Regions from separate parts of the Bradyrhizobium sp. GW821-FHT13H06 genome, predicted to be linked through region 3. Evidence: riboswitches for the same ligand, from Rfam matches in the RefSeq annotation. Region 3 holds a riboswitch; each other region holds the start of a gene.
What was found. Region 3 has a riboswitch for cobalamin ahead of AC1RQP_RS01255 (TonB-dependent receptor). Riboswitches for the same ligand answer to the same signal wherever they lie in the genome.
Positions count from the first base shown of each region.

Region 1 (5,596 bases), on a different contig from region 3:
CTACCGCACCGGTGCACCGGTCGTTGCGATGGGTGGCGCGCAGGCCGCCATTCAATTGCTGCCGCAACTGGCACCGCCCGGTCGCGCCCGCATCCTCGGCCCGACCTACAATGAATATGCTGGGGTCCTGTCGGCTGCAGGCTGGGACGTCCAGGAGGTTGAGAACCTCGACGCGCTGGCGGGCGCGGACCTCGCCGTCGTCGTCAATCCCAACAATCCCGACGGCCGGCATCATATGCCCAGGGATCTGCTGGCAATGCTGCCGCGCGTCGGCCGTCTCGTGATCGACGAGAGCTTTGCGGATGCCGTGCCGCAATTGTCGCTCGCTCCCGAAGCGGATCGGCCGGGACTTTTGATATTGCGCTCCTTCGGAAAGTTCTATGGCCTTGCCGGCCTGCGCCTCGGCTTTGTGATCGGCAATGCCGCCGACATCGCCAGACTCGCGGCGATGTCGGGTCCATGGCCGGTCTCGGGGGCGGCGATTGCGATCGGCTGTCGCGCCTTGCACGACCAGGCCTGGGCCGAGGCCACGTCGGCGCGGCTTGCGCGCGACTGCGGCCGCCTCGACGACATGGCGCGAGCGCGAGGCTGGCGGCTTGTTGGCGGCACGCCGCTGTTTCGCTCGTACGAAACGCCTGACGCGCGTGCCGCGCAGGAGAAGCTCGCGCGTCGCCAAATCTGGTCGCGCGTCTTTGCGCAGAAGCCGACATGGCTGCGCCTCGGGCTTCCCGGCAGCGAAGCCGAATGGGCGCGGCTCGGCGAGGCCCTGGCGCATGATGAACATGAGCTTGGTCGCAGCAACGACGATGCACTCCCTCTGCTGCTTGCGGGAGAGGGTGTTTCCGCGACGGGACAATCCCCAAGAGGAGAAAGCCCTCACCCGGCGCTTCGTGCCGACCTCTCCCGCAAGCGGGAGAGGTGAACGAGCCGCGGCCGTCGGTTCAACCTAACGTTCTCTAGCGCGCTAGCGCGAGCAGGCCGTCGACGTCGAGATGGGTTTCGATGTGATCGGCGAGGGCATCGAGCGCGCTTTCGACCCTGGCGTGATAGGGCTCGTCGCCCGCGGGAATGTCGAGCTTGGCCAGGAACGCCTTGCGGAAACCATCCGACGTGAACAGGCCGTGCAGATAGCTGCCCTGCACGCGTCCATCCTGCGAGATCGCGCCTTCCGGCTCGCCATTCAGTTTTGCGAACGGGCGGGCGCGATCGGGGCCGTCGGTGCGGCCGATATGGATTTCGTAGGCCTCGATCGGCTGCCCCGTGGCGGCATGCACGGCCGCAACCCGCGTCAGCGTCTTCTGCGGGCTCATCACCGTGTTCACGTCCAGAAGTCCGAGGCCCGGAGTCTCGCCCGCGGGGCCCTCGATGCCGTCAGGGTCAGCGACGCTGTGCCCGAGCATCTGATAGCCGCCGCAGAGGCCGAGCACATGGCCGCCCCTGCGGTGGTGCGCGAGAAGATCGATGTCCCAGCCCTGCGCGCGCAGGAAGGCGAGATCGCCTCGCGTGGATTTCGAGCCCGGGATGATGACGAGCCTGACATCACCGGGAATGGCGTCGCCCGGACGCACCATGAGGAGATCGACGCCCGGCTCGAGCTTGAGCGGATCAAGATCGTCGAAATTGGCAATCCGCGACAGAGCGAGGCAGGCGATCTTGCATCGGCCCGGCTTTCGCGCGTCGCTCAGGCCCAGCGCATCCTCGGCCGGCAGCTCGCCGGCACGCGCGAACCAGGGCAGCACGCCGAAGCCGCGCCAGGACGTCTTGTCTTCGATCAGTCTGTAGCCGTCGTCGAACAGCGTGGGATCGCCGCGGAACTTGTTGATGACAAATCCACGGATCATCGCGGCATCGTCGGCGTCGATCACCGTCTTGATGCCGACGAGCTGCGCGATCACGCCGCCGCGGTCGATGTCGCCGACCAGCACGACCGGCACGTCCGCCTTGCGCGCAAAGCCCATATTGGCGATGTCGGCCTTGCGCAGGTTCACCTCGGCCGGGCTGCCGGCACCTTCCACCAGCACGAGATCGGCGCGCGCCTTCAGCCGCTCGAAGCTCTCCAGCACCGCGCCCATCAATGATGGCTTCATCGCGGCGTAGTCGCGCGCACGCGCCGTGGCGATGCGCTTGCCGTGAACGATGACCTGCGCGCCGACATCGGTCTCGGGCTTCAGCAGCACCGGGTTCATGTCGGTATGCGGCTCGACGCCGGCGGCGAGCGCCTGGAGCGCCTGGGCGCGGCCGATCTCGCCACCGTCGACGGTGACGGCCGCGTTGTTCGACATGTTCTGCGGCTTGAAGGGCAGCACGCGCAAGTCCCGCCGCGTGAAGGCACGCGCAAGGCCGGCGACGATGAGCGACTTGCCCACGTCCGAACCGGCTCCCTGGATCATCAATGCGCGCGTCATTGCCGAAGAGACTCAGAACTCGACGCCGGCTTGCGCCTTGATGCCGGAGCGGAACGGGTGCTTCACCAGCGTCATCTCGGTGACGAGATCGGCGATCTCGATCAGCTCGTCCTTGGCGTTGCGGCCGGTGAGCACGACATGCGTCATCGGCGGCTTTTGCGTCGAAAGGAATTCGACCACTTCGGTGATGTCGAGATAATCGTAGCGCAGCGCGATGTTGATCTCGTCGAGCACGACCATGCGCAAGCTCTCATCGAGGATCAGCTCCTTGGCCTTCTCCCAGCCGGCGCGCGCGGCGGCGATGTCGCGGGCGCGGTCCTGCGTCTCCCAGGTGAAGCCTTCGCCCATGGCGTGGAACTGGCAGAGATCGCCGAAATGGCCGGTGAGCAGGCGCCGCTCGCCGGTGTCCCAGGCGCCCTTGATGAATTGCACCACCGCGCAGGGGAAGCCATGGGCGACGCAGCGGACGATCATGCCGAACGCCGAGGAGGATTTGCCCTTGCCGCTGCCGGTGTGGACGATGATCAGGCCCTTTTCGCCGCTCTTGGTCGCCATGATCTTGTCGCGGGCGGCCTTCTTCTTCGCCATCTTCTGGGCGTGCCGGGCGTCGGTTTCCTCGCCCGTTCGGGTGTCCGGTTCAGGCGTCATCGGTCCAGTCCTTCGGCTTGACAAGTGGCAGCCACGGGCAAATGGTGGCCCGGCGTTGGTTCCTGTCCTATGACAGGCGAAGAGGGAATGCGATAGGGTCCGAATCGGCAAGATTTGGGTCCAAAATGCAGCCGCCCCCGCGACCGTGACCGGAGAGATGCCCGAAGCCACTGATTCCCGCGGGAATCGGGAAGGCGGGGATCGAAGGGCAAAGCCCTGCTCCGCAAGCCGGGAGACCTGCCAGCGCGACGAGTTTTGGACCGGCGGACGGGGTGTTCCGCGACGGGGAAACGGCCTCTCGAGTCAGGGTCCGTGTGCCTCTCGCCTCCCGCTGTTTATCCTGGAAGAGGCGATGACCGTCACACTTCACGTCTGCATCACCTGCCGCGCCGGCCAGACGCTTGGCGAGGGCGAGACGACGCCCGGCAAGCGCCTGCATGGCGCGATCCTCGACGCCGGCGTCCCCGAGGGCGTCAATGTGGTTCCCGTCGAATGCCTGTCGGCCTGCAGCCAGGGCTGCTCGGTCGCGCTCAGCGCGCCCGGCCGCTGGTCCTATGTCTATGGCCGCCTGTCGGAGACGAATGCGCAGGACGTGGTCGCAGGCGCGGCGGCCTATGCGGCTGCGCCCGACGGCCTCGTGCCCTGGCGCAGCAGGCCGGAAATCTTCCGCAAGCAGTCGCTTGCCCGCATTCCCCCCATTGCCGTCGTGCCGGAGGCCGCCGAATGAATTCGCTCGCAAAAGTTCCAGTGACGGTGGTCACCGGTTTTCTCGGGTCCGGCAAGACCACGCTGATCCAGCATCTGCTCGCCAATGCGAACGGCAAGAAGCTCGCAGTGCTCGTCAACGAGTTCGGCAGCGAGGGCGTCGACGGCGAGATATTGAAGTCGTGCGCCGATGCGAACTGTCCGGAGGAGAATATCATCGAGCTCGCCAACGGCTGCATCTGCTGCACCGTCGCCGACGATTTCATTCCGACGATGGAGAAATTGCTGGCGCGCCCGGTGCGGCCCGATCACATCCTGATCGAGACCTCGGGCCTGGCGCTGCCGAAGCCGCTGCTCAAAGCGTTCGACTGGCCGCAGATCCGCTCGCGCATCACGGTGGACGGCGTGATCGCGCTGGCCGATGCCGAGGCTGTCGCGGCCGGCCGCTTCGCGCCGGACCCGATTGCCGTCGAAGCGCAGCGCGCGGCGGACGACAATCTCGACCACGAGACGCCGCTGTCGGAAGTGTTCGAGGACCAGATCGCCTGCGCGGACATCGTGCTGCTGACCAAGGCGGATCTCGCGGGCGCGGCCGGAATCGAAGCCGCCAGGGCGGCGATCACCGCCGAGATGCCGCGCCGCGTGCCGATGCTTTCCGTCACCGACGGTGCGATCGATGCGCGCGTCATTCTCGGCCTTGGCGCTGCCGCCGAGAACGATCTCGCCGCGCGTCCGTCGCATCATGACGGCGAGGAGGAGCACGAGCACGACGATTTCGCTTCCGTCGTGATCGATCTGCCGGAGGTCGCGGATATCGATGTGCTGGTCGCCTCGGTCCAGCGTCTGGCGCGCGAGCAGAACGTGCTGCGTGCCAAGGGCTATATCGCGGTCGCGGGCAAGCCGATGCGCCTCTTGCTGCAGGCGGTCGGCGAGCGCGTGCGCCACCAGTTCGACAGGCCCTGGGGCGCGGGTCTCAGGCAGTCCAAGCTCGTCGTGATCGGCGAGCATGGCGATATCGACGAGGCCGCGATCAGGTCAGGACTTGGTATTTGATGCACGTCGTTTTCCGCGAGAGCCGTGGTCTCGAGGAGACCGCGACGCCAAGAGACATCGGCCAGGACCCGGCCGATCTCGTGGTGCTCTCGTATTCGGATTCCGATCTTGCGGCGTTCGCGGCCGGCTGGCGGCGTGGCCGGAGCAGCCTGCCGTCGCTGCGGCTCGCCAATCTCGCCGAGCTCCGGCATCCGCTGTCGGTCGATACCTATGTCGAGCGCACGCTGTCGCAGGCGCGCGGCATCCTGGTGCGCCTGATCGGCGGCGAGTCCTACTGGCCCTACGGGCTCGCGGCACTCCAGCAAGTGGCGAAGGATCGCAACATCGTGCTCGCCGTGCTGCCGGCCGATGGCCGCGACGACACGCGGCTCGATTCGTATTCGACCTTGCCGGTCTCGACGCTGCGGCGGCTCAAGGTACTTTGCGACACCGGCGGTCCGGTCGCGGCGCAGGCGGCGATCGCGCAGCTCGCGCTGGCCTCGGGCCTCTATGCAGGACCGGTGGTCGGCGAGATGACCGTGCCCGAGATGGGATTTTACGATCCCCCGCGTGGCGTCATGGCCGCGCCGGCGGGTGCCGAGGAGAAGCCGCGCGCGCTGGTGACGTTCTATCGCTCCTATCTCACTGCCGCGGACACGGGACCGGTCGATGCCCTGATTGCGGCGCTGCGCGAGCGCGGCTTTGATGCGTATGGCGTATTCGTCGGCTCGCTGAAGGCTCCCGGCGTCGCGGATTGGCTCCGCGCGCATCTTGCGCAGGATGCTCCAGCCGCGATCGTCAATGCA
Region 1 is NZ_JBXAPN010000004.1:528,381-533,976, reverse strand. It holds gene cobD (threonine-phosphate decarboxylase CobD) at 1-922, shown strand, start outside; gene AC1RQP_RS19830 (cobyric acid synthase) at 957-2,405, opposite strand; gene cobO (cob(I)yrinic acid a,c-diamide adenosyltransferase) at 2,418-3,053, opposite strand; cobalamin riboswitch at 3,093-3,312, shown strand; gene AC1RQP_RS19820 (DUF1636 family protein) at 3,406-3,780, shown strand; gene cobW (cobalamin biosynthesis protein CobW) at 3,777-4,811, shown strand; gene cobN (cobaltochelatase subunit CobN) at 4,811-5,596, shown strand, end outside.
Region 1: linked by a shared signal. The riboswitch ahead of AC1RQP_RS19820 (DUF1636 family protein) and the one ahead of AC1RQP_RS01255 (TonB-dependent receptor) in region 3 are both predicted to bind cobalamin.

Region 2 (5,596 bases), on a different contig from region 3:
CCCATCCCACAGCGCCCAGTTGCTTCGCAGAACCGTGGGATAGATCCAGTGCAGAACACTGCCGGCCCAATTCCAGGCGCGCTCGCTGCGCGTCGTGTCAAGCACCACCTCGCCGGTCGATGACGAGACATAGACCTCCGTTCCGGCGGCATCGCCGAGGGCAGCGCGGAACAACGGTCGGTGGCGATCGAAGCCGTTCGGCACGCTCCATTGATCGTAGTCAGAATGCCCGGCGATCGCGGCGCGTGCTGCGTCGAGTCCACGCTGACGGGCGTGAGCTCGCACGATGGCGAGCGCGGCATCGGCGGAGATCACCGATGCATCCTGCCCGTCGGAGGCGCGCACCGCTCGGGAACGCGCCGGACCCGACACGATGTAGACCGGTCCGTCGCTCCGCTGGATCAGCCGCACGCGCGCGGCATCCGCGATCCCGCTCGCGGCCACGGCGTCTCCGACCGAAATCCTGATCTCGCCGGGATCCACCGGCGCGAGTCCGGCAAATCGCTCCGCTTCCGTCAGCGACGGAAACGGAACGAAGTGCATCACGATCCCGGTCGCGAACCACATCGCGAACAGGAGGCAGAACGCGATCCCGAGCCAGCGGTGCGAGAGGACGATCGCGCCCATCATGCGTTCAGCGTCCTACCATTTGAACGCGGCCGAGATCTCGTAGGTGCGCGGCGCGCCCAGCAGGATCTGGTCGGGGTAGAACGGATCGCCCCAGATCGCATAGCGCTTGTCGGTAATGTTGCGGATGCGGAAGGTCAGGCGGGCCCGGTCCACCGCATTGAACACCGTCTTGGGAATGTCGACGAAGGCATAGACGTCGGCCACCGTGTACGCCTTCATCGTCACGACGTTGGCATCGGTGTTGTAGCGGTCGCCCACATGACGGCCGGTGATGCCGAGCTCCACCGGCCAGGGCGTGAAGAACCGATACGACGCGCCGGCATTGGCCACGATACGCGGCACGTTCGGCGGCGTGTTGCCGGAGAACGAGCCGCCGACGAAATCGTAGTCGGCATAACGAGCGTCGACATAGGCGATGTTGCCCCACAGCCGAAGCGGCTCGATCGGCCGCACCGCCGCGGCAAGCTCGACGCCCTTCGACTCCTGTCGGCCCGCAATGTTGAGCTGCATGCCGCCGGCCGCCGCGTAGACGTTCTTGCGCAGGATGTCGTAGGCCGAGAACGACCATTCCGCCCTGTTGTCCCAGAACAGATGCTTGACGCCGGTCTCGTAGGTGCGCGCGGTCGTCAGGTCGAGCGGCTGGGTGGGGGCGAGCAGGAAGATGTTGTTGGCGGCGATGTCGGCGCCGGTGGCGTACTGACTGAAGAAGGTCAGGCCGGGAACGGCCTCCCAGGTGTAGCCGATGCGGCCCGTCACCGGCGCCCAGTCTTTCGTGAACGGGAAGCCTGCCTTCTCCTGCCCGCTCACGTTGGTCGAATTGCGGTCGAGCCCGATATGCTCGACGCGGAGGCCGCCGACCAGCGCAAAGCTGCGCGTGAGCTTCAGCCGGTCCTCGAACGAGAGCGCCTCGTTGTCGATGCGCGCGGTCTGCTGCTGGGTCGTGAGCAGGCCGTAGTAGCCACGGTTGGGATCGACCAGCGAAACGGAATCGCCTGGAAAGTTTGCCGCGCCCGGCCTGACGAAATCGAGATAGCTTGACGACAAGGTCGTGACCAGCCGGTTGTCGAATCCTGCGATATTCGCGTCCCAGATCAAATCGGTGATGTTGCCGACCTGGCGCTGGCTGTGCGCGACATAGAAGCGCTCGCGATCGACGAGGTTCGTGGTGGAGTTGAACGCCTCGATCTCGTTGTTGAACCAGCTCCGCTCTGCGCCATAGCCATAGGCCTGGCTCTTCAGCGTCAGGTCAGGCGCCAATTTCAGCTCGAAGCCGCCGCGCAGCCACACTTCCTGGGCGACGTTGCGATTATCGAGAACGTTGTAGTTGGTGTTGAAGGTGCGGTCGTCGATGGAGACGGCACCGAGATTCGTCCCGTTGTAGTTCGAGACGTAATTGCCGGAGACGATCCCCGTCGTTGCATGCGAGCCGCTGAACGCGACCGGCACCAGCGGCGCGCCCCAATAGGCCTTGGAGCGGTCCTCGCGGTACTCGAGCGCGCCCCAGATCTTGAGACTATCGGAGATGCGGTAGTCGAGCTGGCCGGACGTGCCGAACGTCTTGATGTTGGTGTCGTCGGCAAAACCGTTGAGGGCGGAGCGGCTGATGTCGAAGCGATAGTCGAGGCCCTGCACATTGGTGCTGCCGCCCGAGCCGTAATGCGCGCGGAATGAGTTGAGCGAGTCCCAGGAGAACTCGGCTTCGTTGCGGATCGGTCCGGTGTGGGGCTGCTTGGTGACGAAGTTGATGGCGCCGCCGGCGGCACCCTCACCTGACATCAGCGAGGCCGGGCCTTTGAGAAACTCCACGGCCTGCAGATTGGCGGTGTCGGTGATCCGCGAGGTCATGTTCTGCGGGCCGATCTTGATGCCGTTGTAGAGCGTATTGATCTGGCTGTTGGTGAAGCCACGCATGGAGAACGCCGCGGGCTCGGCCGGGTTGTCGCCGGAGGTGACGCCGACGGCACCCTGCGCCACCTCCGAGACCGTTCGATAGCCCTGCTCGCGCATGGTCGCGGCCGAGATTACCTCGACCGTCGCGGGCGTTTCGCGCACCGTCAGGCCGAGCCGCGAGGCGCTTTCGGCCACCACATTGCTGTTGAGCGGCGTCTGCGCTGTCGCAGCCGGCGCGCTCGGCTTGGGCGGAGCCGATGCGGTCGCTGGCCGGCGCGCGGCTGCACGGCGCGCGCGCTGCGCTTCACGGCCGGCCGGCTTGGCTTGCCTGCCGGTTTCGGCAGGCGAGACCTCGACCGGCGGCAGGGGTTCGCGGACCTGCTGCGCCAGGGCGGCAGGGATATCAGCGATGACAAACGACGTGAGCGTAGCGGAGGCGAGCAGGAAGCGGCTCGGCCGTAAGACACAGATGGAAGACACGATACGAAACCTCGGTATGACGTCAGTGGCACGTCACAGCGAACGAGGTCTCATCTGTTGGCCTTTCGGGCCGTCCGATGAAGCCGAATGTCTGTACTCCCCGACCGACATCTTCGCGTGTGACCACGGCTGACGGCAGGTCTCCTGGCTCGCGGGTCGTGACCGCTTCGTCGCCTTCCCGGGACCGAGGACCCAGTGGCTTCTGACGAAGGATTCACCGCTTACAGTTGCGGGGGCAGCCGCGGCATTGGGGACAAGTTTCCCCGCACCGCATTCCCTTTTCATTCCCTCTCGGGGAAACCGTCGCGATCATCTAGGATTACCATCATGACAGAGTCAATGCGCCAGTTGCGGCGTTGTGGCCACAGCGACCAACTTCCCTGGAGATGAGCATGGAAGGCGAGACCTTCCTCTGGCTGGTACGGCATGCGACCGTCGAGGGCGTGGCGGGGACGATCCATGCTACTGATGCGCGGGCGGATCTCGGCGATCACGCAGCGTTGGCGGCTCTGCGGCGGCATTTGCCGCCGGATGCCACCAGCTATGCCAGCCCGTCGCGGCGCACCGTCGAGACCGCGCGCGCACTGGGGTTCGAACCGGAACTGGTCAGCGAATTCCGCGAGCAGGATTTCGGCGACTGGACCGGCCGTCGGCATGACAAACTCGCCGCGACCGGTGGCGAGACTTACGCGCAGTTCTGGCACGATCCGGCGCACGGACGGCCGCCGAACGGCGAAAGCTTTGCGGATCAGATCGCCCGCGTCCGGCTGGGACTGTCGCGGATCGGGGCCGGATCGGCAACGCTCGTCGTGCATTCCGGCACCATCCGCGCCGCGCTCTGCATTGCACTGGACCTGACGCCGCAAGCCGCCTTGCGCTTCGTGATCGATCCGCTGTCGCTGACCCGGATCGACCGGCTCGCGGCGGGCTGGCGTGTCGTCTCCGTCAACCAGCGCGTGGCTTGAGCCGCATCAGGCCTGGCGATCCGGCACGTTGGCCTGCGCGAAGGTCGTCATACCGTTGTGAAGCGCGCAGGCCGCGCGGAACAGCGGCAGCGCGATGGCCGCCCCCGATCCCTCCCCGAGCCTGAGATCGAGGCTGATCAGCGGCTGCACGTTCAGCGCGCGCAGCACCAGCCGATGCCCCTGCTCCGCCGATTGATGCGAGGCGAGCTGGAACGGCTGGCAGGACGGATTGAGACGCGCCGCCGCCAGCGCCGCGACGGACACGATGAAGCCGTCGATCAACACCGGAATGCGGGCTTGCGCGGCCGCAATGATCGCGCCTGAGATCGCCGCGATCTCGAGGCCGCCGACGGCGCACAGGATCTTCTCGACCGACGCTCCGGCGACGCCGTGGCGGGCGATCGCCGCATCGATCACCCGTGCCTTGTGCGCGCGGCCGGCCGCATCGACGCCGGTGCCGCTGCCCGCGATCTCCCCGGCGCTCACACCAAGCAGGCTCGCCGCGATCGCCGCGGATGTCGTGGTGTTGCCGATGCCCATCTCGCCGAGGATCAGGAGATCTGGCCGACCGGCCTCGGCGCGCACCACCGCACGCCGGCCGGCCTCGAAGGCAAAGGCGAGGTCCACGGGCGTGAGCGCAGCCTCTAGGCTGAAATCGCGCGTGCCACTGCGCGGCTTGTCGGTGACGACGCCCGCCATCTGCTCCCGGGCCAGCGTGCCGGCGTCGACCACCTCCAGGCTCGAACCCAGCTCGCGCGCCAGCACCGAGATCGCCGCGCCGCCGGAGGCAAAATTCGCCATCATCGCAATCGTCACGGCTTGCGGATAGGCCGACACGCCCTGCGCGACGATGCCGTGATCGCCGGCGAAGATGATGATCGGCACCCGCAAGGCGCGCGGCTCTTCGGTCGCCTGCAAGCCCGCAAGCTCGATCGCGAGCTGCTCGAGCCGGCCGAGCGCGCCGGTCGGCTTGGTCAGCTGCGCCTGCCGCGCGATCGCCGCATCGCGATGATGTGCGGAGACCTCGGGGCAGTTCCGGTAAACCCATTCGGGAAGCATGCTGCCTCGCTTACGCCCTGCGCTTGAGAAGATAGCTGTCCATGATCCAGCCGTGCCGCTCGCGCGCTTCCCGCCGCGCGATCACGATGTGCGGACCGACCTCGGCCAGCGCGCCGGACATGATGATCTGATCGGGCATGCCGAGATAGGCGCCCCACCAGATATGCAAACGATCCGGATCGAGCGACTGGAACGCCGTACCGCCGTCGAGCATCACCACCACGGTATCGACACCTTGCGGCCAGCCGCCTTCGCGCAAGCGCCGCCCCGTCGTGACCAGAAACGGCTCGCCGATGTCGTTGAGCGGCAGCGCATGCGCCGCGCAAAGCGCCTGGATCGAGGTGATGCCGGGCACGACTTCGATCTTCGGCAACGGATTCAGCCGGCGTGCAATGCGCAGCGAGGAGTCGTAGAGCGACGGATCGCCCCAGATCAGCAGCGCAACCTTCCCGTCACCTTCGAGGTGATCTGCGATCGTTTGCGACCAGGTCGCGGCCACCGCGTCGTGCCAATCGTCCACGCCTTTGCGGTAGTCCGCCTCACCTGCGTCGCGCACGGGAAGGTCGAATTCG
Region 2 is NZ_JBXAPN010000004.1:510,772-516,367, forward strand. It holds gene AC1RQP_RS19730 (PepSY domain-containing protein) at 1-630, opposite strand, end outside; gene AC1RQP_RS19735 (TonB-dependent receptor) at 643-3,000, opposite strand; cobalamin riboswitch at 3,118-3,320, opposite strand; gene AC1RQP_RS19740 (histidine phosphatase family protein) at 3,393-3,965, shown strand; gene cobT (nicotinate-nucleotide--dimethylbenzimidazole phosphoribosyltransferase) at 3,972-5,024, opposite strand; gene cobF (precorrin-6A synthase (deacetylating)) at 5,035-5,596, opposite strand, start outside.
Region 2: linked by a shared signal. The riboswitch ahead of AC1RQP_RS19735 (TonB-dependent receptor) and the one ahead of AC1RQP_RS01255 (TonB-dependent receptor) in region 3 are both predicted to bind cobalamin.

Region 3 (5,596 bases):
CGGTGAAGGCGGTCTCTCCGCCCAGGAACGGCGTCGCGGCGAGCAGCGCGAGCTCGTAGGCCGCATAGGCGGCGACGAGCGTGAGCGCGAGCATCAGCATCGTGCGGCCCTGCGGCAGCATGCGGAGCAGGGCCGACGCCACTGCGGTCGCCAGCAGCGCAGCCGCGCCGATGACGAATCCCCAGGCGATGGTGCTGCCATCGATGGGATAGTGCAGCGCGCCGAAACCGATGCTCTGGTTCACGAGCCAGGCGCCGGTGACGACGAGCAGCGCCGGTCGCAGCGGCAGCATCGCGGCCGCGACCACGGCGAAGGCCGCAAACGGCGTCGCACAGGCGAACGCAAGACTTGCGAGCGCGCACGACACCGTCAGCAGCGCGAAGCCGAACATCGGCGCGAGACGCGGCGCCACCGGATGGAGGCGGAAACCGTCGCCGCCGGACGGCAGGATATTGAGAGCCATAAGTGATCTCCTTCTCTTCGAGTTCTAGTCCATTTGGGGGCCTGTGACAGCCCCATTGAAATCAAAACGTGGCGCCGGCCTTGAGCAGATAGGTGCGACCGGGCAGCGGATAGGCGCTGAAGCGACCGTCCGTGAAGGTGCTTGCGACGGCGTAGTCGTAGTAGAGCGCGTTCAGCACATTGTTGACGTTGAGCGACCAGAAGTAGCGCTCATATTGGCCGCTGAGCTTAAGGTCGATCGTGCCATTGGCGGGAATCGGCTTCTGGGTTCCGGCCTGGTCGTTGTCCATGCGACGCTCGCTCCAGAAGCGCGCGGTGGCGTCCAGCACCAGATAGTTCTGCCAGATGTTCCAGGTGAGGCCCGCACTCGCGGTGTAGCGCGACACCAGCGGCACGTCGTTGCCCGCCCAGACGCCTTCGCGGAAGACAGCCCGTGTATAGGCCATGCCGGAGCGCACCAGCAGGGCGTCGTTGATGCGATAGGAGACGCTGGTCTCCGAGCCGTAGCGGCGGGTCGGATCCAGATTGGTGTTGTAGAACAGGATCGGATTGAAATGGATCTCGTTGGCGAGGTCCATCAGATAGAGGCTGCTCTGCATCTGCAGTCCGCCTCCTCTGATGCGCAGCCCGCCCTCGATGTCCTGCGAGGTCTGGGTCTTGAGCTGGAACGTTTGCGGGAGCGGATTGAAGAACGGGTCGAATGAAGGGCCCGACGACACCCGCTCGTCGACATCAGGCGTGCGAAAGGCGCGCGCAACCCGGCCGAACAGCGCGACGGTGTCATTGAGGCGATGCTCCGCACCGAGGTGCAGCGCATATTGCGTCTCGTCGCTCCTGAGCGGGAGCGCGCCGACGTCGGCGTTGAACGGAGCCGCCGGGTCGAAATTGTCACGTGCCGAGAGATTGGTGTTCTGCACCCGGGCGCCGTAGGAGATATCGGTCGCTGGCGCGACGCCGAGCGTGTGCTGGACATAGCCCGCAACCGTCCGCTGCCTGAGATCGTAATTGTGCCAGGGAGCGAGACCCTGGCCGGCGCCGCGGTTCTGCTGAAAGCTCGCATCGTAGTAGTCGACGCCGGTCAGCAGCTGCGACGGCATTCCGAGCAGAAGGCTCTTCACGCTGAGCCGCGGCGTGATCGACCATGTCGCAAGGTCAGCATCGACATAGGTCGACGTGAAGAAAGCCGGGACCGGCGCCGGGCTCGAGAAGAACGCACTCTGCTGCTTCTTGTCGCGCACGCCGCCGTCGACGATGAGATCGACGCCGTTGACAAGGGTTTTCGTGAAGCCCGCGGTCGCGCCAAAACCCTGCTGATTGGCGTAGTTGAAGGGCGTGCTGGTCCCTCGCCGGCTGGTCGCGAGCTCGTCGACGCCGATGGAGGGATCGACGGTGCGGCCGCCCGGCAGTCGCAGCTCCTGATTGTCAGCGGTGACGGTCAGGAAGGCGGTCAGGCCCGGCGTCGTGTAGTTCAGATTGCCGACGCCATTCTCCTGGGAATAGCGATTGTTGTCGCGATAGCCGTCGGTCCTGACGGCATTGCCGTAGAACGAGGTCGACCACGGACCGGAATTGATCGCGGCCGAGACGTTGCCGAGCCTGGTATTGAACGAGCCGAAACCGGCCTCGATGCGCGCGGTCACGGGCGGGCCGCCGACGCCGTTCTTGGTAACGATGTTGATGACGCCGCCGACCGCATTGTCGCCATACAGCACCGCACCGGAATTGCCGCGCGTGATCTCGATGCGCTCGATGGCATTGAGCGGGATGGTGGAGAGGTCCACCTGCGCCATATCGATGTCGTTCAGCCGCCGTCCGTTGACCAGCACCAGCGTGTTGGCCGTGGCGAAGGCACCGAAGCCGCGGAGGTCGACACTGGTCTTGGCACCGATCTGGCCGCCATAGAACGTCGTGATCTGGGCGCCCGGCACTTGCGTCGCGATGATCTCGGCCAGCGTCTGCGACGGCGCATGAGCGATGTCCGCGGCCGTAATGACGGTCGTAGCCGCGCCGACGATACCGCCATTGCCGGCGGCAGCCTCGTTGCCCGAGCCGGACGAGCCGGTCCCACTCCGCGCCCCGTCCGGCGCCGCTCGGCGCCGCCCCGTCTCGCCATCGCCGATCGCCCTGGCACGCGTACGGTTCTGATCGTCGGATCTGGTCACTTCGACCGGCGGCAGCTGCTCGGCGACGGACTGCTGGGCGTGGGCGATGGAGAGATCGAGCGAATACAGCGAAACGGCCGCAACGATGCCGGCGCGGCGGCGCCTGGCGGCAGTGACAATACGGGACACAATTATAACCTCGGCATGACGTCAGTGGCACGTCACAGCGAACGAGGCCTTACGGCGGAGCGATCGATGGCTCCGGCAAAGCTAATGTCTGTACTCCCCGACCGACATCTTCGCGTGTGACCACGGCTGACGGCAGGTCTCCTGGCTCGCGGGTCGTTACCTCTGCGTCGCCTTCCCAGGACCGAGATTCCCAGTGGCATAGGACGAGAGATTCACCGCTTACAGTTGCGGGGGCAGCCATGGCATTGAGAAGATCCCGCCCTTGGGACATCTCGCACCACGTTCCCTTTTGATCTCCATGAGGAGAACCGTCAGCGGCCAATCTACGGGGCGTCCAGGCCGGGAGTCAATCGACCGCTGGCATCTTGGGCGCAGACGCGATCGGCCGGCTCCACAACGAATCGAGCAATGCCCTGCGCCGCCTACGTTCGCCCCCGCGGGCGCTGGGCCTGAGCCCAGGCGACAGCGACATCCCGCGGCGGAGCGTCGAGGCGCTTGATCGGCGTCAGTTCGCCGGACGCCGAGACGATCGCGGTCTCTTCGCGCCGGCAGCGCGTGCAGACGAAACGGACCTCATGCGGGGATGCCGACCAGCTTGAACGTTTCACGTTGGCGGCCATCGGCCAGGCATCGCAATGCGAGCACGATACCAGGAACCGGCCGGGATCGAGCATACCCATTCCATTGGACTCCGCGTCCTGCCCACTGCTTCCAATGACTATCCTATGTGAATCGTTCCGGTGCCTCGGCACCGTCGACGCCACGTTCGCTGGAAGCCTGCGCGCTGCTCGCCGTTCCCGCGAGACCTCCGGCGTTGTCGATTTCAAGGCTTGCGAATTTCATCCGATGTCCCCCTGCTCCGACCAACCCTATCAGGTCGAGACGGCGAGGACGATGGGGAGCCGCGCCTCGCAAGGCAGAAGGTAATCCGTTCAGCGAGCCCCCTTGAGGGTGCAGGATGTCGTGCAGGTGACCGTGGTGCCGCGATCGCACGATCTGCAGGCGTTGACGCACTGGTTCATGTCGCGTGGATTGTAGCTGCTGTAGTTTCGTATCGGACAGCTCGGCGTCGTCGAGCCGGTGATGTCCCGCTCCTGGTCGCAGGCCGCCGTCATGAGCGCAAATATGATCACGGCAACGAGGCGCATGGGACTTGCCCTGTCAGGCACAGCACGATGACACTCGCGAGGTGCGCTGCATTGCAACGAACCCCGGCCTTCCCACCACGAGCCACCGCCGATCGGCGATGCCCGCGTGCTGCGAGAATGCGCGCTAAATGTTAAGAACGGATTTCAGCCGGCCTCAGGCCGCAGCCGTGGTCGCGATCGCCTGCCGAATATCCACCGCCAGCTGGCGATACTGTTCCCCGAGCCTCAGATAGAACTCGCGCTTGGTGCTGTCGGTGGCGAGCTTGGCGATCAGTTCGCATTCGGCGGTGAGCGTCTCGAACCGTTCCAACCTGTCCTGAAGTTCTGTCATCGGCGTGTCCCCGTCAAACGCCACAAGGACAGCTAACCTAAATCCGGGAAATAGGTCACGGCGAACATCGTTATGGGGTAGCATCAATTATTCCGCGGCAGCCTATTTCTGCTCGAGTCGCCAGGCGCCGTCCCAAGCGGCATCCGGCGGATTGGCCGCGAACTGCGCGATGCGGCCGAGCATCGTGCGCGAGGGACCGTCGCCGGGGACCGCCTCGAGCGCCGCGTTGAAGGCAGCACGTGCGTCGTCGAAGCGCCGGGCACGATACGCGGCGAGACCATCGACGTAGTGCGTGCGCAGGCTGACTTGCGCATCGGTGAGTGCGCCCGGTCGCGCCATCACCTCGAAGATCGCCTGCGGCGCGCTTTGGCCCGCGACCGCAAGACGGTCGATCTCGCGCAATTCGAGGCGAGATCCAATCGCGTCCGCAGTCGCCTGCGAGACCAGGATGCGGGTGCCGTAGACCTTGTTGACGGCCTCCAGCCGCGAGGCGAGATTCACGGCGTCGCCCATCACGGTAAAGCTCATCATCAGCTCGGAGCCGATGCTGCCGGTCAGGACCTCGCCGGTGGCGATGCCGATCCGCAGATCGCACGGCGCGGGCATGGCGCGGATACCGAGCAGATCGGGCAGCTGCTTCTGCAGCGCGGGCACCTGGTCGGCCATCTCGATGGCGGCAAGGCCGGCGAGCAGGGCCTGCGCGTCCTCTTCGACGAAGGGCGGTCCCCAATAGGACATGATGGCGTCGCCGATGTACTTGTCGATGACGCCGCGATTGCTCCTGATGGGGCCGGACATCAAGGTGAAATAGTGGTTCATCACCTTGACGAGGCCACGCGGGGTCATGCCCTCGCTCATCGAGGTGAAGCCGCTCATGTCGCAGAACATGATGGTCATGACCCGGCGCTCGCCGTCGATGGCGACCTCCGGCCGCTCGATCAGTCCCTGCACCACCTTGGGGTCGATGTAGCGGCCAAAGGTCTCCCGGATGCGCTCGTTGTGCCGCAACTGCTCGATCATGCGATTGAAGGCCGCGGCGAGCTCGCCGATCTCGTCCTGCGTCGAGACGGCGATGGGCTTGTCGAACCGGCCCGCCTCGACCTCGCGGGCGCCGGCCAGCAGCAGCCGTACCGGACGCGTGATGCCGCTGGACACCAGCAGCGCAAAGGCAAATCCGACGATCGCCGCGAGCAATGTCACGACACCCGAAACGATGATCGTCTGATGCTGGCGGCTGATCACCTGCGACGTCGAGAAGAAGACCTGCGCCAGCATATCGCCGCGGATCGTATCGATCTTCCGGTTGAACTGGTCGCGCAGCACGTCGATGTGTTCCAGCGTGCCGCGCGCCTCGGTCATCTGTC
Region 3 is NZ_JBXAPN010000001.1:252,922-258,517, reverse strand. It holds gene AC1RQP_RS01260 (hypothetical protein) at 1-463, opposite strand, end outside; gene AC1RQP_RS01255 (TonB-dependent receptor) at 525-2,753, opposite strand; cobalamin riboswitch at 2,868-3,081, opposite strand; gene AC1RQP_RS01250 (hypothetical protein) at 3,176-3,433, opposite strand; gene AC1RQP_RS01245 (hypothetical protein) at 3,686-3,901, opposite strand; gene AC1RQP_RS01240 (hypothetical protein) at 4,056-4,232, opposite strand; gene AC1RQP_RS01235 (adenylate/guanylate cyclase domain-containing protein) at 4,335-5,596, opposite strand, start outside.